4 regions of the Nonomuraea gerenzanensis genome follow, and region 2 is predicted to be linked to each of the others. Evidence: riboswitches for the same ligand, from Rfam matches in the RefSeq annotation. Region 2 holds a riboswitch; each other region holds the start of a gene.

Region 1 (5,105 bases), 920 kb from region 2:
AGAACAGCCGCACGGGCTCCCGGCCCACCTCGGCTCGCAGATAGCGCCCCTCGATGTGATCCGGGCGCGCCGTCTCGCGTGACGCCGAGGGCGCCGGGCCTGGGAGCGCCGCGCCGCCCGTTTCCCGCGCCGCGAGCGGCGGGCCCGCGATCACCGCGCGACCGATCTCCAGCACCCGCCGCACCAGGTGGGCGTGCTGGGCGAAGCACACCTCGTCCCCCGTGACGGCGGTGCCGGGGACGCGCATGAGCATCCCGAAGAGGTGGTGGTGCGGCGGCCGGGGCTCGGCCGAGAAGAACTCCCGCCACGCCTCGGGTTCGGCGACCACCTCGAAGTCGGTCCGCCGGGCGGCGCCGACCGGCCTTCCGTCGTGGAAGGCGAAGGTCACCACCTCCTCGCCCGCCCTGATGCCGAACCCGACCTCTCCGGGGCAGCCCAGCGCCGCCAGTGCGGCGTCGGCCGCGCAGGCCGCGTGCCAGTCGTCGGCCCGCTCCGCCAGCCTCACGGGTCACCTCCTAGAGCTATGTATACCGTTGAATACGGAGATATCCACTTATCGGGGTCCATGTCAACTGCGGCGGTCAACCATTGACAATATCGGGATACCGTTGCATACACTCGCTCCTCACACGCTCCGGCACCCCATCGTGCGACCGGGTGCAAGGCAGAGAGGCAGCACCTGTGACCCCCGACAACCAGCAGCCGATCAGGCAGGTCGTGCTCGCCAGCTTCATCGGCACCACGATCGAGTGGTACGACTTCTTCATCTACGGCACGGCCGCCGCGTTGATCTTCAACGAGCTCTTCTTCCCGACGTTCTCCGACATCGCCGGCACCCTGGCCGCCTTCGCCGTCTTCGGCGCCGGCTTCGTGGTCCGCCCGCTGGGCGGCATCGTCTTCGGCCACTTCGGCGACCGGCTCGGCCGCAAGTCGATGCTGGTCCTGAGCCTGTTCATCATGGGCGCGGCCACGTTCCTGATCGGGCTGCTGCCCACCTACGACTCCCTCGGCGTGCTCGCGCCCATCCTGCTGGTCGTGCTGCGCCTGCTGCAGGGCTTCGCGGTCGGCGGCGAGTGGGGCGGGGCCGTGCTCATGGCGGTCGAGCACTCGCCCAAGGACCGCCGCGGCTACCACGGGAGCTGGCCGCAGTCCGGCGCCCCCGCCGGGCTGGTGCTGGCCTCGGCCGCGTTCGCCCTGGTCTCGCTGCTGCCCAAGGACGACTTCGCGAGCTGGGGCTGGCGGGTGCCGTTCCTGTGCAGCGTGGTGCTGCTGCTGGTCGGCCTGGTGATCCGGCTGCGGCTGGCGGAGACCCCCGACTTCGAGAAGGTCAAGCAGTCGGGCGGGCAGGCGCGGCTGCCGGTCGTCGAGGCCATCCGGCGCCACCCGAGGAACCTGCTGCTGGCCTTCGGCGCCTGCATCGCGCCGTTCCTGCAGTTCTACCTGTTCGGCACCTACATCCTCACGTACGCGACCACCGAGCTGAAGATCGAGCGCGGCACGGTGCTGCTCATCGTCTCCATCGCCGCCGCGCTGGAGGTGATCACGATCCCGGCGTTCGCGGCACTGTCGGACCGGATCGGCCGCCGCAAGGTGTTCCTGGCGGGGACCATCGCCTACGTCCTGTACGCCTACCCGTTCTTCCTGCTCATCGACACGGGCTCGCCGCTGGTGCTGGCCGTCGCCACGATCCTCGGCCTGTCGGTCATCCACCCCGCCATGTACGGGCCGCTCGCCGCGCTGTTCGCCGACATGTTCAGCGCCCGGGTCCGCTACAGCGGCGCCTCGCTCGGCTACCAGATCGGCGGCATGCTCGGCGGCGGCTTCGCCCCCATGATCCTGACCTCGCTGCAGGCGGCGGCCGGCAGCGCCATCCTCGGCATCCCGCCCTACATGATCGTGGCCGGGCTGATCACCATCGTCGCCACGTACCTGGCCACCCGGGCCACCACCACGCAGGAGGCCCGCACCGTCGAGGTCTGAGCGCCTGTTACAGTGGCCGTCGACGCGGGGTGCCCGGAAGGCCGGGCTGAGATCACACCCGTCGAACCTGATCTAGTTCGGACTAGCGAAGGGACGTCACGGCCGTGAGTGCTGTACCCAAGGTCCTGTCCATCGCGGGCACCGATCCCAGTGGCGGCGCCGGGATCCAGGCGGATCTGAAGACCTTCTCCGCGCTCGGCGCGTACGGCATGACCGTCGTCACCGCGCTGGTCGCGCAGACCACCACGGGCGTCACCGGCATCCACGAGGTGCCGGCCGCGTTCGTCGCCCAGCAGCTCGACACGCTGCTGACCGACGTGCCCGCCGACGCCGTGAAGATCGGCATGCTGGGCAACGCGGCGCTGATCAAGGCGGTGGCGGCGGCGCTCGACACCTACCGGCCCGCCTACGTCGTGCTCGACCCGGTCATGGTGGCCAAGAGCGGCGACCGGCTGCTGCCCGCCGACGCCGTGGCGGCGCTGCGCGAGACGCTGCTGCCCCGCGTCGACCTGATCACCCCCAACCTGCCGGAGGCGGCCGACCTGCTGGGCGAGGAGCCCGCGGGGAGCCTGGCCGAGATGCACGGGCAGGCGCAGCGGCTGCGGGCACTGGGCGCGCGGCAGGTGCTGCTCAAGGGCGGCCACCTCGACGGCGAGACGTGCGTGGACGTGCTGGCCACCCCGGAGGGCACGATCGAGCTGGCCGCGCCCCGCGTGCACACGAAGAACACGCACGGCACCGGCTGCACGCTGTCGTCGGCCATCGCGGCGCTGCGCCCTCGCCACGACGACTGGGCGGGCGCGGTGCGGGCGGCGAAGACGTACCTCACCGAGGCGCTGCGCGCGGCCGACAGCCTGCACGTCGGCTCCGGCCACGGTCCCGTCCACCACTTCCACGCCATCTGGTAGGGGGCCGCATGTTCTGCGACGACGTCTGGGGGCGCACGGCCGAGCTGATGCGCGCCATCCACGAGCACCCCTTCATCACCGCGCTCGGCGACGGCACGCTCGACCGCGAGCGGTTCGGGTTCTACATGGTGCAGGACGCCCGCTACCTGGAGGCCTTCTCCAAGGTGCTGGCCACGGCCTCCGTCCGGGCCGACAGCGCGGACGAGGCGGCGTTCTGGGCGCAGAGCGCGCACACGGCGCTGGCGGCCGAGCGCATGCTGCACGCCGGGTACATCGAGGAGCTCGACGCCAAGGGCCCGACCTCGCCGACCTGCCTGGCGTACGCGTCCTACCTCCAGGCCACCGCGCTGACCGCGCCCTACCCGGTGATCGCGGCGGCGGTGCTGCCGTGCTTCTGGATCTACCAGGACGTCGGCACGGCCCTGCTGGCCCGGGCCGGCGACCCCGGCGGGCACCCGTACGGCAAGTGGATCTCCACCTACGCCGACCCCGGCTTCGCGGCCTCCGTCGAGCAGGCCAAGGCCATCGCCGACCGGCTCGCCGCCGCCGCGGGGCCGGACACCCGCGAGGAGATGGCGCAGGCGTACGGCCGGGCGGCGGCGTACGAGTGGATGTTCTGGGACAGCGCGTGGCGGCGTGAGAGCTGGCCGACGGAGCGGTGGCTAGCCCCCTGAGGACGCCTTGGCCATCATCTCCTTCTCCTCGCGGGTGGCGATGAGCCCGGCGGGGGCGTAGAGCTTGGACTCCTCGAACGGCGCCTCCGTGCTGGGCAGCGGCTCCCGCGCCCGGATGGCCTTGATCCACACGCGGGCGGCGTCGAGGATGACCACGATGATCAGGACCGCGAACAACGCCGCCAGGATGCCGTCAACGGTGGAGTTCACCACGATCTGCCGCATCGCGTCGGTCGTCTTGGCCGGCGCGAGGAGCTGGCCCTGGTCGAGCGCCGCCTGGTAGCGGTCGCGCTGGGCGAAGAAGCCGAGCGTGGGGTCGGGCGAGAAGACCTTCTGGTAGCTGGCGGTCAGCGTGACCGCCGCGTCCCAGGCCAGCGGCACACCCGTCACCCAGGCCCATTTGAGCCGCCCGCTCTTGATCAGCAAGGTCGTGGCCACGGTGAGCGCCACGGCGGCCAGGAGCTGGTTGGCGATGCCGAACAGCGGGAAGAGCTGGTTGATGCCGCCGAGGGGGTCGTTGACGCCCTGGTAGAGGAAGTAACCCCAGGCGGCCACGACCACGGCGCTGGTCACCACCAGCCCTGGCCACCAGCTCACCCGCGCGATCGGCTTCCACAGGTTGCCCAGGGTGTCCTGGAGCATGAACCGGCCGACCCGCGTGCCGGCGTCCACGGTGGTGAGGATGAACAGCGCCTCGAACATGATCGCGAAGTGGTACCAGAACGCCTGCAGCGCCGCGCCGCCGAGGAAGCCGGAGAAGATCTGCGAGATGCCCACGGCCAGCGTGGGCGCGCCGCCCGTCCTGGCGATCAACGTCTCCTCCTGCACGGCCGCCGCGGCGGCCTGCAGATCCTGCGGCGTGATGACGAAGCCCATGTTCGTGACCGCCTCGGCGGCGGTCTGCACAGTCGGGCCGAGCACGCCCGCCGGGGAGTTCATCGCGAAGTAGAGCCCCGGGGTCAGCACGCAGGCCGCGGTGATCGCCATGACCGCCACGAACGACTCCATGAGCATGGAGCCGTAGCCGATCATGCGGACCTGGGTCTCCTTCTGGATCATCTTGGGCGTGGTGCCCGACGAGATCAGCGAGTGGAAGCCCGACAGCGCGCCGCAGGCGATGATGATGAACACGAACGGGAACAGCGACCCGGCGAACACCGGCCCCTTGCCGGTGAAGGCGAAGTCGGTGAACGCGGTGGTCTGCAGCGGCGGCGCGGTGATCGCGATGCCGATGGCGATCAGCACGATGGTGCCGATCTTCATGAAGGTCGACAGGTAGTCGCGCGGCGCCAGCAGCATCCACACGGGCAGCACGGCCGCGACGAACCCGTACGCGATCAGCCACAGCGCCAGCGCCGACGGGCTCAGCGTGAAGAACGGCGCCCAGCTCGACTCCTGCACCCAGCCGCCCGCCACGATCGACAGGATCAGCAGCGCGACGCCGATGACCGTGACCTCGACGACCCGGCCGGGCCGCAGCACCCGCAGGTAGAACCCCATGAACAGGGCGATCGGGATCGTCATCGCGATGGAGAAGACGCCC
Region 2 (5,105 bases):
GACCGCTCCGTGGCGCTCGCCACCGCCGACTACGTACGGCTGGCGGCACCCCGCGTGGCACCCATCACGAGCAACTAGGGGCCGGAGCGGTGTTGGCGCCGTTCCAGGAGCCCAGGAAGCCGAACGTGGTCGAGGCCCCCGGCGCCAGCGTGCCGTTCCACGCGGCGTTGCGCACGGTCACCGACGACCCGGTGGCGCTCAGCGTGCCGCCCCACAGCTGGGTGATCTGCTGACCGTTGGCGAACGTCCACGCCACGGTCCAGGCGGACCTCGGCGTGGTGCCGGTGTTCTTGACGGTGACCTCGCCCTGGAAGCCGCCCTGCCACTGCCCCGTCGCCTGGTACGTGGCCGTGCATTTGCCGGGAGGCGGCGTGACGGTGCTGGTGACGGTGGGGGTGGCGGTGCCACCGCCGGCCAGGGCGGTCACCAGGGCCGGGTACCACTTGTCGGACATCTTCTGGTCGCCGGCCGCGTTCGGGTGCACCCCGTCGTAGGTGTCGGTGGCGGTGCTGAAGCCCGTCCACTGGTCCACGACCGTGATCGGCGACTGCGGGGTGGTGGTCGCGGCGGCCCAGGCGGGGATGGCGTCGTTGAAGTTCACGGTGCGCTGGGCGCATTCGGCGCAGGAGGACGGGTTCATCGGGATGATCTTGGCGACGAGGATCTTCGTGTTCGGGTTACCGGCCCGCATCTGGTTCACCAGCGTCGTGAACGCGCTGAGGATCGTCGCCGGGGCGATGTTGCTCCACACGTCGTTGGTGCCCAGGTGCATCACCACGATGTCGGGCCGGGTGGCGGAGAGCCAGCCGGGCAACAGGTTCTGGTTGGCGATGTTGGTGGCGAGATAGCCGCCGTGACCCTCGTTGTCGCCGTCGTGGGCCACTCCGCAGCCCTGCGGGGGCAGGGTGCCGACGAAGTCGATGTCGGTGTGGCCGGCGCTCTGAAGGCGGTTCCAGAGCAGGGCCCGCCAGCAGCCGGGGGATCCGGTGATCGAGTCGCCCAGCGGCATGATCCTGATGGGGGCGGCGCTGGCCGTGGCCGTGGTGGCGAATAACACCGCTGCGGCCAGCGCCACCAGCGCGGCCGTTACGGAGGCGATCCTGCTGCGCATCCATGCTCTCCCGTCGTACGACAGCGCGGAACGGAGGAGCCGCAGCGGCTCCATGAACCTGCGCAGATCGTAGGAGCGGCGGTTCGGCGCCGGGAAGCACGGCGATCATGACGCGGTGCTGACCTGGGAGGACGGATGTAAGTTTCAGCCGCGCACCACCGCCATCGGGCACGGGGCATGGTGCAGCAGGCCCTGGCTGATGGAGCCGATGAGCATGCCCGCGAGCTGCCCGTGCCCGCGCGAGCCCACCACCAGCAGGTCGGCGCGCCTGGCGGCTTCCTTGAGCACCTCCACCGGATGCCCGTGCACCACCTCGGCCACCACGTGCACGCCGGGGTGCCGCTCCCGGTGCACGCTCAGCGACTCCTTCAGGGAACGCAGCGTGTCCTGCTCGCTCTCACGGGAGGCCGGCTCGAAGCCGCCGGGATGGGGCCAGGCCCACGCCTGCACGGCACGCAGCCGCGCGCCGCGCAGCTCGGCCTCGGCGAAGGCGAACTCCATCGCCCGCGCGGCGCAGGGCGACCCGTCGGTGCCCGCGACGACCTCCGCGCGCGGGGCAGCGGGCGGGTCGTGGATCAGGATGACGTTCGTAGGCGCGTGCGCCGCCACCCCGTACGCGACCGACCCGACGAGCAGGCCCCGCACCCCGCCGATCCCGCGGCTGCCCACGACCAGCAGCGTGGCCCCCTCCGAGGCCTTGACCAGCGCCGAGCGGGGGTCGCCCGGCAGCAACACGCCTTCCATGGACACCTGCGGCCACACCCGTCGCGCGCGGTCGCAGGCGGCGTTGAGCACGGTCTCGGCGCCGTCGCGCATCCACTGGGCCACCTCGGCGTAGCGGACGGCGCCCTCGCACACCCACTTCGGCACGGCGTGCGCCACGGTCAGCGGCTCCTGACGCAGCTGGGCCTCGGCGGCGGCCCAGCCGGCGGCCTCCAGCCCGGTACGGGAGCCGTCCACACCGACGATGATCATGACAGTGCGTAACATTCCACCTCGGCGCGGCGGAACGGCAGCCCCTGCGCCTCGGAGTCGCGGGCGCATCGGCGCTCGGCCTTGCTGAGCCGGAGCGTGCCGCAGACGGTCACGCCGGAGTACGTCCGGCAGTCGAGCGTCGGGTCGGTCCGGCCGACGCGGTACATGCGCTTGACCGCCGCACGGCACTTCGCCTTCCCCGTGTCGGCGTAGCGGCACTGGGCGATCAGAGTGTCGTACTGTTCCTGGCTGACTTCGTGCTGATCCATGCCGTCCCCGGCGGCGGCGGTGGCGCCGGACGCGGCCATCACGACGAGTAGTCCTGCGACAGCGGCGAATCTCTTCATGTTTCCCCTGATGGGGACCGTACCGCTCACGGCGATCGCCAAACCTCGCGGCGCGGGTTTCAGGTGGGCGGGGGCGTGGGTACGATCATCGCCGACCAACGCGGGAGCCCGGTGCGGACCGGGCTGAGAGGACGGCTGACAGCCGCCGACCGCCAGAACCTGCTCCGGATAATGCCGGCGAAGGGAGTTTGCGCGATGACGGACGCGCGCTTTTTCAAGATCTACACCGGTGAGCTGCGGGTGCCGATGCGTCAGGTGCACCTGTCCAACGGCTCGTCGGTGACGCTGTACGACACCTCGGGCCCGTACACCGACCCCGCCTACGAGCCCGACCTCCGCCGTGGCCTGCCGCGCCTGCGCGAGCAGTGGGTCCGCGAGCGCCAGGCGGTGGGTCACCCGGTCACGCAGGTCGGGTGCGCCCGGCGCGGGCTGGTGACCAGGGAGATGGAGTTCGTGGCGGTACGCGAGGGCGTCACGCCCGAGTTCGTCCGCCAGGAGGTCGCCGCGGGCCGGGCCATCATCCCCGCGAACGTCAACCACCCCGAGACCGAGCCCATGATCATCGGCCGCGAGTTCCTCGTGAAGATCAACGCCAACATCGGCAACTCCGCCGTCTCCTCCTCGATCGAGGAGGAGGTGGAGAAGATGACCTGGGCCACGCGCTGGGGCGCCGACACGATCATGGACCTGTCGACCGGCGCCGACATCCGCGAGACCCGCGAGTGGATCCTGCGCAACTCGCCGGTCCCGGTCGGCACCGTGCCCATCTACCAGGCGCTGGAGAAGGTCAAGGGCCGCCCGGAGCTGCTGTCGTGGGAGGTCTACCGCGACACGCTGATCGAGCAGTGCGAGCAGGGCGTCGACTACGTGACCGTGCACGCGGGCGTGCGGCTGGCGCACGTGCCGCTCACCGCCGGCCGCAAGACCGGCATCGTCTCGCGCGGCGGCTCGATCATGGCCGCCTGGTGCCTGGCGCACCATCGCGAGAGCTTCCTGTACGAGAACTTCGCCGAGATGTGCGAGATCCTGGCCCGCTACGACGTGTCGTACTCGCTCGGCGACGGCCTGCGCCCCGGCTCCATCGCCGACGCCAACGATGAGGCCCAGTTCGCCGAGCTGCGCACGCTGGGCGAGCTGACGGGGATCGCCAGGGAGCACGACGTCCAGGTGATGATCGAGGGGCCGGGCCACGTCCCCATGCACAAGATCAAGGAGAACGTGGACCTGCAGCGCGAGCTGTGCGACGACGCCCCGTTCTACACGCTCGGCCCGCTCGTGACGGACATCGCGCCCGGCTACGACCACATCACCTCGGGCATCGGGGCCGCCATGATCGGCTGGTACGGCACGGCCATGCTCTGCTACGTCACCCCCAAGGAGCACCTCGGCCTGCCCGACAAGGACGACGTGAAGACCGGCGTGATCACGTACAAGATCGCCGCTCATGCGGCGGACCTGGCCAAGGGTCATCCACAAGCGCAGGCGTGGGACGACGCGCTGTCGGACGCGCGGTTCGAGTTCCGCTGGGAGGACCAGTTCGACCTGTCGCTGGACCCCGAGACGGCCCGCTCGTTCCACGACGAGACGCTGCCGGCGGCGCCCGCCAAGACCGCGCACTTCTGCTCGATGTGCGGCCCGAAGTTCTGCTCGATGCGGATCAGCCACGAGATCAGGGACGCGGGGTACGCGGAGAAGGCGGCCGAGTTCCGGCGGCTCGGAGGCACGCTCTACGTGGAGTGAGCCTTTGTCCAATGTCCGAAGCCGCAGGTCTGGACATTGATGGCGGGGACTGCCGCTCTTTCGGTGGCAACGTGACAGTGAGCCCGGCGCGGCAGGGGCGCCGGGGCTCCCACGACCACCGGAAGGCAGGATCTCTCATGTCGATCAGAACTCGTGCGGCGGCCGTCGCCGCGGCGTCCGTCGTCGCCGCAGGGCTCGCCGCCACCCCGGCCGCCGCGGACGTGCACCGGGGCGTGGCCGGGTGCTTCGCCTGGTCCTGGGGTGACGGCAACACCTCGGTGACCGTGTACTGGCACAACCGCTGCAGGACCAAGCACAAGATCACCATCAAGTACAGCCTGAGCTGGACCTACAAGACCTACACGGCCACCGTCGGCGGCAATGGCAAGGGGCACAAGAAGTTCCAGACCGCCTCGATCGTGTCCATCAAGGACAGCGGCCGGGCCTAACCCGGCAGCGTCTCGCCGCCGATGGGGGCCAGCACCTCGCCCGTGTAGTACGACGACAGCCGGTTCGAGGCGAAGAACACATACGACGGGGCGATCTCGTCCGGATCGGCCGCCCGCCCCATCGGCACCTGCTTGCCGAACTTCTCCACCTTCTCCTCCGGCATCGTCGCCGGGATCAGCGGCGTCCACACCGGGCCCGGCGCGACGGCGTTCACGCGGATGCCGCGCTCGACCAGGTTCTGCGCCATGGAGTAGGTGAAGGCGTTGATGGCGCCCTTGGTGGCGGCGTAGTCGATGAGCGACTTGTTGCCGCGCAGGCCGTTGATCGACGAGGTGTTCACGATGGCCGCGCCCTCGCGCAGATGCGCGAGCGCGGCCTTCGTGACGCGGTAGTAGCTGTGGATGTTGACCGCGAACGTGTGCTCCCACTGCTCGTCGTCCAGCTCCTCCAGGCCGCTCACCGGCGCCTGGTAGGCCACGTTG
Region 3 (5,105 bases), 2.1 Mb from region 2:
GCGGTGGCCGCCCGCAGCGCGTCCGCGGCGTGCCGCTGCCGTGTGGCGGAGGCGGCTGTCAGGGCGTCATCGGGGAGGACGCCTCGGCGTAGCGGCGGCGCGGGATGCGGCCCGCCTGCCGCGCCATCCGCCCGGCCACCACCGCCGCCTTCATCGCCGCGGCCATGAGCTCGGGCCGCTGCGCCCGGGTGACGGCCGTGGCCAGCAACACGGCGTCGCAGCCCAGCTCCATCGCCAATGCGGCGTCGCTGGCCGTGCCGATGCCCGCGTCGAGGATCACCGGCACGGACGCGGCCTCCACGATCAGCTCGATGTTGTGCGGGTTGCGGATGCCCAGCCCCGAGCCGATCGGCGCGCCCAGCGGCATCACGGCCGCGCACCCGGCCTGCTCCAGCCGCCGGGCCAGCGCCGGGTCGTCGCCGATGTACGGCAGCACCACGAACCCGTCGGCCACCAGCCGCTCGGCCGCGTCGAACGTCTCGATCGGGTCGGGCAGCAGCGTGCGCTCGTCGGCGATGACCTCCAGCTTGACCCAGTTCGTGCCCAGGGCCTCCCTGGCCAGCTTGGCCGTCAGCACGGCCTCGCCCGCGGTGAAGCAGCCCGCGGTGTTGGGCAGCACCTTGATGCCGCGCTCGCGCAGCACGTCCAGCACGGAGCCGCGGGCGCCGGGATCGAGCCGCCGCATCGCCACCGTGGTCAGCTCGGTGCCCGAAGCGACCAGCGCCTGGTCCAGCACCTCCAGCGAGGGGGCGCCACCGGTCCCCATGATGAGCCGGGAGGAGAACTTCTCCCCGGCGATGATCAGATCATCCACCTTGCACCGCCGTCAGAACCTCCACGCGGTCACGGTCGCGCAGCGCCGTCGTCTCCCAGGTGCTGCGCGTGACCACCTCGTCGTTCACGGCCACGGCCACTCCGGTGGTGGCCGAGGTCAGAGTATGTACGGCTTGAGCCACGGTCATGCCGTCGGCCACCTCGTGGGTGGAGCCGTTGATCACAACAATCATGAAATTTCCCGAAATCTCCCCGGCGTGCACAGTGCCGCCAGCTCGCTCTCCTCGCCCAGCAGGATCGCCGTCGTGAGCGGGGCGAGCAGCACGCCGCCCCGATGGTGCCCGGTCGCGTACACCAGCCCCGGCGTCCCGCTCGGGCCGATCAGCGGCAGGTTGTCCGGAGTCCCCGGGCGCAGCCCCGCCACCACGTCGGCGACCTCCAGCTCGGTGACGCCCGGCACCAGCTCCCTGGCGTCCCGCAGCAGCTCCCAGAGCCCGCCGGCCGTCACCCTGGTGTCGAACCCCATCTCCTCCTGCGTGGCCCCGACCACCAGCTCACCGTCTCCCCGGGGGACGAGGTAGACCGACGAGCCGTGCACGGTGCCGCGTACACACCGGCCGAGCAGGGGCTGGGGCGAGCGCAACCGCATGATCTGCCCCTTGACCGGCCGCACCGGCACCTCGGCCAGCTCGGCGCTCCACGCCCCGGCCGCCAGCACGACCCGCTCGCCCCGCAGCTCGCCGGGGAGGTCGTGGTGGTCCGAGCCGTCCTCGGCGGCCGGTGGCGCGAGGCGTACCCCTGCCACCCGGTCACCCTCCCGCAGCAGCTCGGTCGCGCGCGCCCGCACCACAGGGACGCCCAGCCGTTCCAGCGCGACCAGCAGGGCCGCCGTCACGCGGCGCGGGTCCACCCACGCGTCGCCCGGCGCCAGCAGGCCGCCGCGCACGGACGGGGCCAGCATCGGCTCCAGCCGGCGGCACTCGCGCCCGGTGAGCCGCTCGACCGGCAACCCCAGCTTCTCCATGTACGCGGCCAGCTCGCCCAGCGCCTCCATGTCGTCGGCCCCGAACGCCACGTCCAGCGTCCCGTCCGCCCGCAGGTCCAGCGCCCGCACATCAGCGAACCCCAGCCCGCCACCCGAGCCGACACCAGGATCGGCATCCGCAGGAGGGAAACCCGCGTCGGCGGCCAGTTCGGCGGCGAAGGCGGGCCAGCGGCGCAGCGACGCCACCCCCAGCCGCAACAACGGCCCTTCGGTGTAGGTCACCTCACTGACCGGCGCCAGCATCCCGGCCGCCGCGTACGACGCCCCCCTGCCCGGAGCCGGATCCACCACGGTGACGGGCCGCCCCGCACGGGCCGTCCGCCAGGCCACCGAGAGCCCGACGACCCCGCCACCCACGATCACATCCACATGCGCTCCCTTCGCCGGCATGATCCGGATCAGGTGTCTTGCGGTCGAAGGCCCGGTAAAGCCTTCCTCTCAGCCCGGTAACGGCCGGACTCCCGCGCGTCTTACATCGACCAGCCTACGGCCTCGGTGCGGCGTCCACGTACGCCCCCCGTTATGGTCATGAACGTGAACCATGTCGTGGTGGTGGGAGCGGGCCTGGCCGGAGTGCGTACGGTGGAGGCCCTGCGCGGGCGCGGCTTCACCGGCCGGATCACGTTGATCGGGCAGGAGCGCCATCGGCCCTACGACCGCCCGCCGCTGTCGAAGGCGGTGCTGAAGGGCGAGGCCGACAACAGCTTCGTCGACACCGACCTCGACGCGCTCGGCGTGGACTTCTGGCCGGGCGTCGCCGCCAAGTCGCTGCGCGCGGGCGTCGTGGAGACCACCGAGGGCGAGGTCGCCTACGACGGCCTGGTCATCGCCACCGGGGCCGACCCGATCCGGCTGCCCGGCGACGGGCCCCAGCACGTCCTGCGCACCCTCGACGACGCCCACGAGCTGCGCGCCATGCTCGTCCCGGGCGCCCGCGTCGCGATCATCGGCGCCGGCTGGATCGGCGCGGAGGTCGCCACCGCCGCCCGGCGCGCGGGCTGCGCGGTGACGGTCGTCGAGTCCGCCTCCGCCCCGCTGTCCACCGCCGTCGGCGCGGAGCTCGGGAAGCGCACCCTGCCCTGGTACGACGGGATCGACCTGCGGCTCGGCACCATGGTCGACTCCGTGGACGAGGGCGGCGTGCGGCTGGTGGGCGGGGAGTTCGTCGAGGCGCACGTGGTCGTCACCGGGATCGGCGTGCGGCCGGCCGTCGAATGGCTCGCCGACGCCGACATCGACCTGCACAACGGCGTGGTCACCGACGAGCACCTGCGGGCCTCGCTGCCCGGCGTCGTCGCGGTCGGCGACTGCGCCGCCTGGTGGTCGCGCCGCTGGCGGACCAGGCTGCGGGTGGAGCACTGGGACACCGCGCTCAACGCCCCTGAGGTCGCCGCCGCGACGCTGCTGGGGGAGGAGGCGGTGTACGACCCGGTGCCGTACTTCTGGTCGGAGCAGTTCGGGCACATGCTGCAGTACGCCGGCCACCATCCCGCCGGTGACCGGCTGATCTACCGGGGTGAGCCCGAAGGAAAATGGTCGGCCGTGTGGCTCACCGCCGACGACACCCTGGCCGCGGTGCTGGCCGTGGACCGGCCGCGGGACCTCGTACAGGGGCGCAGAATCATCGATGCAGGCTCCCGCCTCCAAGCCGAACGCCTGGTAGATCCACAAGTACCCCTACGGGATTGTGTTGTTTGAGCAAGCACGCCATGTGGTAGTTGTGGTTTCGTGACGCTTTCTGTTGCACAGATCGACCGGGAGACCGACCAGCTCGTAGACGAGTGGCTCACCCTCCCCGAAGTGGCCTCGCGCCTCGATCTCCCGATCGGCCGGGCCAAGCAACTCCTCAGGGACCACAAGCTCCTCGGCGTGCGCCGGGGCAGCGGCGGGCCACAGGTGCCTGCGGTGTTCCTCGATGGAAAGGACGTGATGAAGGGCCTGCCCGGCACACTGACCGTGTTGCAGGACGCCGGGTACGACGACGTGGAGTCGCTGCGCTGGCTCTTCACCCCAGACGAGTCCCTGCCGGGGTCGCCCATCGAGGCGATCAAGGCCGGCCGTCACACTGAGGTCAAGCGGCGTGCCCAAGCCCTCGCTTTCTGAGGCCCGCCTCTATCTCTGCACAGACGGCCGCCGCGACCGCGGCGATCTGGCAGAGTTCCTCGACTCGGTGCTGGCCGGCGGCGTGGACATCATCCAGCTGCGGGAGAAAGGCCTGGAGGCCCGCGAAGAACTCGCGCTCCTCGAAGTCTTCCGCGACGCCTGCGACCGGCACGGCAAGCTGCTGGCCGTCAACGACCGGGCGGACATCGCCTACGCCGCCCGGCCCGACGTGCTCCATCTGGGGCAGGACGACCTTCCTGTGACGGTCGCGCGAGAGATACTCGGCGACGACATCGTCATCGGACGGTCCACCCACTCCGCCGCCGAGGCTTCCGCCGCGGCTGTGGAGGAGGGCGTCGACTACTTCTGCTGTGGCCCCACCTGGCCCACCCCGACCAAGCCCGGCCGCCCGGCCCCCGGCCCGCCGCTGCTCCGGCACGCGGCGTCGCTGGAGACCTCGCGGCCGTGGTTCGCGATCGGCGGCATCGACCTCGGCAATCTGGATGAGGTGATGTCGTACGGGGTGCGGCGCGTGGTGGTGGTACGGGCGATCACCGAGGCCGACGACCCCGGGGCGGCGGCGGCGGAGTTCGTCAAGCGGCTGACTGGCGGCTGAACGCGCGAGGCGCCCGCTTCTCGCCGCGGGCGCCTTCGTCGTCGCCCACCTCGCCGCCGTCCTGCTGTGCTCGGCTCCCGGGCTCAGGCGGGCAGGGGCCGCCAGTCCTTGCGGGACGTGGCGGCGATGGCGAGCTCGGTGAGGGCCGTCAGGTCTTGCGGGACGTGGCGGCGATGGCGAGCTCGGTGAGCGCAGCCCGCGCCTCCGGCGTGACCGGCGCCGCGTCAAGGGCGGCCAACGCCTGCCCGAGATAGTCGCCGATCAGGTCCTCGCACTCCCGCAACGCCCCCGTGTCCTCGATGATCCCCCGCAACGTGGCGACCCCCCGCTCGTCCAGCCCCGGATCCCCCAGCAGCCGCCGCACCGTCTCGGCGTCGGCGGGGGAGGCGGCGGCCAGGGTGCGGGCCACGAGCATGGTGCGCTTGCCTTCCCGTAGGTCGTCGCCCGCCGGCTTGCCCGTCTGCGCCGGGTCGCCGAACACGCCCAGGATGTCGTCGCGCAGCTGGAAGGCGATCCCGACGCGCCGCCCGTAGCCGGTGCACAGCTCGTCCATCCACGGGGCGAGCT
Region 4 (5,105 bases), 1.5 Mb from region 2:
CGGCGAAGGACGCCACGGTCAGCAGGGGGCCGTCGGCGGGGTGCTCCAGGCGTACGACGCCGTAGACCAGCAGGATCATCGCGCCGGTGATGCTGATCGCGCCCGCGATGTCGAAGCCGCCCGCCGCCGGCCGCGTCGGCTGGTCCTTGATCAGGGGGATGGCGGCGAGCAGGATGACCAGCGCCAGCAGGACCGGGGCGAAGAACACCCACCGCCAGCCGATCGCGGTCAGCAGCCCGCCGACCACCAGCCCCAGCGCGAAGCCGCCCGCGGCCGTGCCCGCGTAGATCAGCAGGGCCCGGTTGCGCTGCGGGCCCTCGGGGAAGTTCGTGGTGATCAGCGACAGCCCGGCGGGCGTCATGAACGCGGCGGCCACCCCGGTGACGAACCTGGCCACCAGCAGCACCCACCCCTCGTCCGCGAAACCGCCGAGCCCCGAGAAGAGCAGGAACACCACCAGCCAGAACAGGAACATCCGCCGCCGCCCCAGCAGGTCGGCCGCCCGGCCGCCGAGCAGCATGAAGCCGCCGTAGCCGAGCACGTACGCGCTGACGACCCCGCTCAGCATGCCCGTGGACAGCCCCAGGTCGGCCCGGATGGACGGCAGGGCGACGTTCAACATGGCCACGTCGATGCCCTCCAGGAAGATGGCACCACACAAAACGATCAGTACGCCCCAGGTACGGGCGGTGACAGGCACAACGAACCCCCGGTTACGAATAGGCAGGTCGGTTCTCTCTTGTAACCGCCAAAATCATGCGACAGCATGAGATCTCGTGGAAGACGGCACTTTCGAATCACTCGGTTACTGCGAAGGCACCGTGGACGACTACGACGTACGCCAGTGGGACGTGCGCGAGGACTGCGAGGTCCGGCAGATACTCGACCGCATCGCCGACAAGTGGTCGCTGCTGGTCATCGCCCTGCTCGACTGCCAGAGCCTGCGCTTCACCCAGTTGCGCCGCGAGATCGACGGCATCAGCCAGCGCATGCTCAGCGTCACCCTGCGCCAGCTCGAACGCGACGGCCTGGTCAGCCGCACCGTCCATCCGGTGGTGCCGCCCCGCGTGGACTACGCGCTGACGCCGCTCGGCCGTACGCTGCACCAGACCATCAAGTCCCTGGTGACGTGGACCGAGCGGCACCAGGAGGAGATCGCCGCCGCGCGTGCCGCCTACGACCAGCGGCGCGAGATGATGGAGTCATGACCGTTCCTGAGATCGAGGCCACCGCCGTCCCCTCCGACGCCTACCTGCTCGACGTCCGCGAGCAGGACGAATGGCTGGCCGGGCACGCCCCCGAGGCCGTGCACATCCCCATGACCCAGATTCAGGGCCGGGTCGACGAGGTGCCCGCCGACCGCACCGTCTACGTCGTCTGCCGGGTGGGCGGGCGCTCCATGAACGTGGCGGCCTGGCTCAACCAGCTCGGGCGCGACGCGGTCAACGTGGGGGGCGGCATGCAGGCGTGGGAGTCCGCCAGCAAGCCGATGGTCAGCGAGACGGGGCAGCCGCCGTACGTCGCCTGAACCCGCCCACTATGGCGGTTTCGCTGTCATTGAGGCATGATGAGGGCGCAAACTACAGATCGTCGCGGGAGCTCGGGGTGCCGGGCTGAGAGGGCAGCTACCTAGCCGCTGCCGACCGCCTGAACCTGTCCGGGTAATGCCGGCGTAGGGAGTGTGCGATGACGCATGTCGCCGACGAAGTTCCGCTGACACTCGAAGGCCGGCCGCCGAAGACCCTGGGCGTGCTCGACCAGGGCGCGCTCTGGGCGAACCTCGGCGTCAGCCTGCTCGGCTTCTCCGGGGCGATGTTCCTGGTCAACCCGCTCGGCAACGCCCCGCTGAGCCTGGCTGCGGCGCTCGTGGCGACCGTGGTCGGCAGCCTGATCGGCACCGCCATGGTGGGGCTGTCCGCCATCCCCGGCACGCAGACGGGGCAGCCGTCGATGGTGCTGCTGCGCGGGCTGTTCGGGGCGCGGATCTCCTACGCGCCCACAGTGCTGAACATCGTGCAGATGCTCGGCTGGGGCGCCTTCGAGCTCTGGGTGATCGCCACCGGCGCCGGGGCGATCTTCCCCGCGGTGCCGTACGCGGTGTGGGTGATCGTGGCGGGAGTGCTCACCACCGCGCTGTCGATCTGGCCGCTCGGCTCGATCCGGGTGCTGCGCAGGTACGTCACCATCGGCGTGATCATCGCGATGATCTGGTTCGCCTGGTTCTTCCTGCGTGCGGCGCCCGCGCAGGAGGGCGGCTCCTGGACCGCCTTCCCCGCCGCCGTCGACTACGTGATCGCGCTGTCGGTGTCGTGGGTGCCGATGGCCGCCGACTTCGCCCGGCACTCGCGCTCCACCGGCGCCGCCTTCACCGGCGTGGTCGGCGGTTACACGCTGGCCCAGGTGGCCTGCCTCGGGCTGGGCGTGTACGCGGTGGCCATCGCGGGCGACGCGGACGCCGTGTTCGGCACGTTCGTCGCGGTGCCGCTGGGCGCGCTGTTCTTCGCCGTCCTGGTGCTGCGCGAGACCGACCAGTCCTTCGCCAACGTCTACTCCACCACGGTCTCGCTGCAGAACCTGATGCCGCGGGTCGACCGGCGCGTCTTCTCCGTCGCGATCGGGGTGCTGACCGTCGTGATCGCCCTGATCGTGGACGTGACCTCGTACGGCGCGTTCCTGGGCGTGATCGGGGCGGTGTTCGTGCCGATGTTCGCGGTGCTGGCCGTCGACTACTTCCTGCTCGGCGGCGCCCGGCGCTGGAACACCGACGAGCACGCGCCCTCGCGCTGGCCGATGCTGGTGCCGTGGGCGTTGGGCTTCGTGGCCTACTGGCTGACGACCTCGACGCCGACCATCGCCGCCTGGGACGGGATCTGGACGAGCGTGCGCGAGAGCATCGGCTTCACCCGGCAGGTGTGGATGAACGGGGCGCTGGGCGGGGCCTTGGTGGCCGCGCTGGTCACGCTGCTCATCGGCCTGCTGACTCCGAGGCCCGCCGTTCGACGTTGAGCAGGTGCTGCTTGGCGGACTGGCCGCCCGCGTAGTCGCCGAGCGCGCCGTCCTCGCGCACCACCCGGTGGCAGGGCACGATCACGCAGACGGGGTTGGAGGCCAGCGCGTTGCCGATCGCCCGCAGCGCGCGGGGCCGGCCGATGCTCTCGCCGATCTGCTCCAGCGTGGTGGTGGTGCCGTAGGGCACGGCCACCGTCTTCTGCAGCACCGTGCGTGCGAACGGCGTGGCCAGCCGCAGGTCCACCGGCGTGGTGAAGGTACGCAGCCGCCCGGAGAAGTACGCGTCGAGCTCTCTGCGCACCGGGTCGAGCCGCCTGGCCTCGGGCCCGATGAAGCTGCCCACGTGCCGGGTGAGCAGCTCGAAGACGTCGTTCTCCGCCTCGAAGCTGCACGCCGCGATGCCCTTGCCCGTCACGGCCAGCACCAGCCGGCCCACCGCGCCGTCGTAGGTGCCGAAGGCGATGTCGGGCGGGGTCTCACCCCGATAGGTGCTGGAGGTCACCCGCAACAGGGCATCGAGATCGTTGCTCGACATGCCTCGCACCCTCCCACCGCCGGGAATCACCGTGACCGCAGCGTATCGGACGGATCTCCCGACGCACCCACCGCACCGCGTGCACTATGGAGTAGTGGGGGACGAATGGGCCGGTAGTGACGATGAGATCGCTCGCGCGGCGCTCGCCAGCTCGCCCAACGCCGTCGTGGCGCTCGACAGGGACCAGAGTGTGCTGGTCTGGAACGCCGCGGCGGAGCGGGTGTTCGGGTGGCGCGCCGAGGAGGTGCTCGGGCGCCGGGCGCCCATCGTGCCCGACGAGCTGACCACCGAGCACACGGCCGCGCTGGAGCGGGTGCGCACCGGCGAGCCCGTCTCGCTGCGCACCAGGCGCCTGCACAGCAACGGCACCCTGCTCGACCTGCGGGTGGACATCAGCGCCCTGCGCCTGGGCAGCGCCGTGGGCGGCTACGTGTGCGTCTACCACCCGGCGCTGGCCGACCACGTGGCCAGGGAGCGGGTGGCACGCCGGGCCAGGCTGGTGCGCCGGCTCACCGACGTGGTCGGCGACATCAACTCCGAGCTGGAGCTGTCGGCCGTGCTGGACCGGATCTCGGCCAGCCTCACCGAGCTGACCGGCGCGGACGCGGGCGGTTTCGTACTGATCGAGGGGGATCGGCTGCGCTTGGTCAGCACGTACCAGTTGCCCGCCTCGATCAGGGGGACCACCACCGACCTGCGGACGAGTCTCGTGGACAAACTTTTACGCACCGGCAAGACCGTGCTGCTGGAGTCGAACGGGCTCGACGACCTGGTGTGGGCCCGGCTGGGCGGATTGCACACGATCGCGCTGGGGCTGGCCGCCGTGGGCGGGCGGCCGTACGGCGCGCTGTACGCGTTGTTCGCCAACAGCACGCCCGGCCATCTGGAGCTGGAGCTGCTGGAGCTGCTGGCCGGGCACGCGGGCATCGCGGTCGGCAACGCGGTGGCCTACCAGGAGGCGGTGCGGCAGCGGGCGCACGAGCGCGCGGTGTTCGACGCCAGCGCCGACGGCATCGCCGTGCTCGACCACAGCGGCCGCGTCGTGCGCTGGAACCCGGCCGCGGCCGAGCTGACCGCGCTGCCCGACGAGACCGTCATCGGCGGGCCGCCGCCGTTCCCCGTGCCGGGGGCCGGGGAGAAGGGCACCTTCCAGCTCGACAACGGGCGGTGGCTGGACGTGGTCAGCGCGCAGATCGAGGAGACCGGCGAGGTCGTCGTCGACTTCCGCGACGTGACCGCGGCCAAGGAGCTGGAGGAGGCCAAGGACCTGTTCCTGGCCACGACCAGCCACGAGCTGCGCACGCCGATCACGATCGTGCGGGGCTTCGCCAGCACGCTGGACTCGCGCTGGGACAAGATGAGCGATCCCGAGCGGCGCTCGGCCGTGCACACGATCGCCGAGCGGGCCAGGTCGCTGGGCGAGCTGATGGACCACCTGCTGCTGGGCGCCAGGGCGGGGGCCGACGAGCTGAAGGTCCGGATCGAGGAGTTCGACCTGGGTGAGCGGATCCACGGGGCCACTCTGGGGCTGCCCGCGCTGTCGGACAAGCACCGGGTGGAG

What was found. A riboswitch is a leader RNA that binds a small molecule or an ion and turns the genes downstream of it on or off. The one in region 2 is predicted to bind thiamine pyrophosphate.
Region 1: it holds a riboswitch for thiamine pyrophosphate, as region 2 does, so the genes downstream of both, thiD (bifunctional hydroxymethylpyrimidine kinase/phosphomethylpyrimidine kinase) here and thiC (phosphomethylpyrimidine synthase ThiC) in region 2, are expected to answer to the same signal.
Region 3: it holds a riboswitch for thiamine pyrophosphate, as region 2 does, so the genes downstream of both, LCN96_RS17990 (FAD-dependent oxidoreductase) here and thiC (phosphomethylpyrimidine synthase ThiC) in region 2, are expected to answer to the same signal.
Region 4: it holds a riboswitch for thiamine pyrophosphate, as region 2 does, so the genes downstream of both, LCN96_RS00735 (purine-cytosine permease family protein) here and thiC (phosphomethylpyrimidine synthase ThiC) in region 2, are expected to answer to the same signal.

What each region holds. Positions count from the first base shown of each region.
Region 1 is NZ_CP084058.1:703,475-708,579, reverse strand. Features, by position in the region: gene LCN96_RS03630 (alpha/beta fold hydrolase) at 1-505, opposite strand, end outside; gene LCN96_RS03625 (MFS transporter) at 682-1,980, shown strand; TPP riboswitch at 1,996-2,091, shown strand; gene thiD (bifunctional hydroxymethylpyrimidine kinase/phosphomethylpyrimidine kinase) at 2,085-2,888, shown strand; gene LCN96_RS03615 (TenA family protein) at 2,897-3,562, shown strand; gene LCN96_RS03610 (carbon starvation CstA family protein) at 3,551-5,105, opposite strand, start outside.
Region 2 is NZ_CP084058.1:1,625,891-1,630,995, forward strand. Features, by position in the region: gene LCN96_RS07990 (YbaK/prolyl-tRNA synthetase associated domain-containing protein) at 1-78, shown strand, start outside; gene LCN96_RS07995 (cellulose binding domain-containing protein) at 65-1,111, opposite strand; gene LCN96_RS08000 (universal stress protein) at 1,256-2,101, opposite strand; gene LCN96_RS08005 (hypothetical protein) at 2,083-2,433, opposite strand; TPP riboswitch at 2,524-2,636, shown strand; gene thiC (phosphomethylpyrimidine synthase ThiC) at 2,629-4,173, shown strand; gene LCN96_RS08015 (hypothetical protein) at 4,311-4,622, shown strand; gene LCN96_RS08020 (SDR family oxidoreductase) at 4,619-5,105, opposite strand, start outside.
Region 3 is NZ_CP084058.1:3,739,541-3,744,645, forward strand. Features, by position in the region: gene LCN96_RS17980 (thiazole synthase) at 59-814, opposite strand; gene thiS (sulfur carrier protein ThiS) at 807-1,007, opposite strand; gene LCN96_RS17990 (FAD-dependent oxidoreductase) at 1,004-2,209, opposite strand; TPP riboswitch at 2,178-2,294, opposite strand; gene LCN96_RS17995 (NAD(P)/FAD-dependent oxidoreductase) at 2,354-3,517, shown strand; gene LCN96_RS18000 (Rv2175c family DNA-binding protein) at 3,548-3,922, shown strand; gene thiE (thiamine phosphate synthase) at 3,900-4,538, shown strand; gene LCN96_RS18010 (polyprenyl synthetase family protein) at 4,687-5,105, opposite strand, start outside.
Region 4 is NZ_CP084058.1:133,740-138,844, forward strand. Features, by position in the region: gene LCN96_RS00720 (MFS transporter) at 1-661, opposite strand, end outside; gene LCN96_RS00725 (winged helix-turn-helix transcriptional regulator) at 777-1,208, shown strand; gene LCN96_RS00730 (rhodanese-like domain-containing protein) at 1,205-1,528, shown strand; TPP riboswitch at 1,583-1,696, shown strand; gene LCN96_RS00735 (purine-cytosine permease family protein) at 1,687-3,006, shown strand; gene LCN96_RS00740 (methylated-DNA--[protein]-cysteine S-methyltransferase) at 2,966-3,544, opposite strand; gene LCN96_RS00745 (ATP-binding protein) at 3,639-5,105, shown strand, end outside.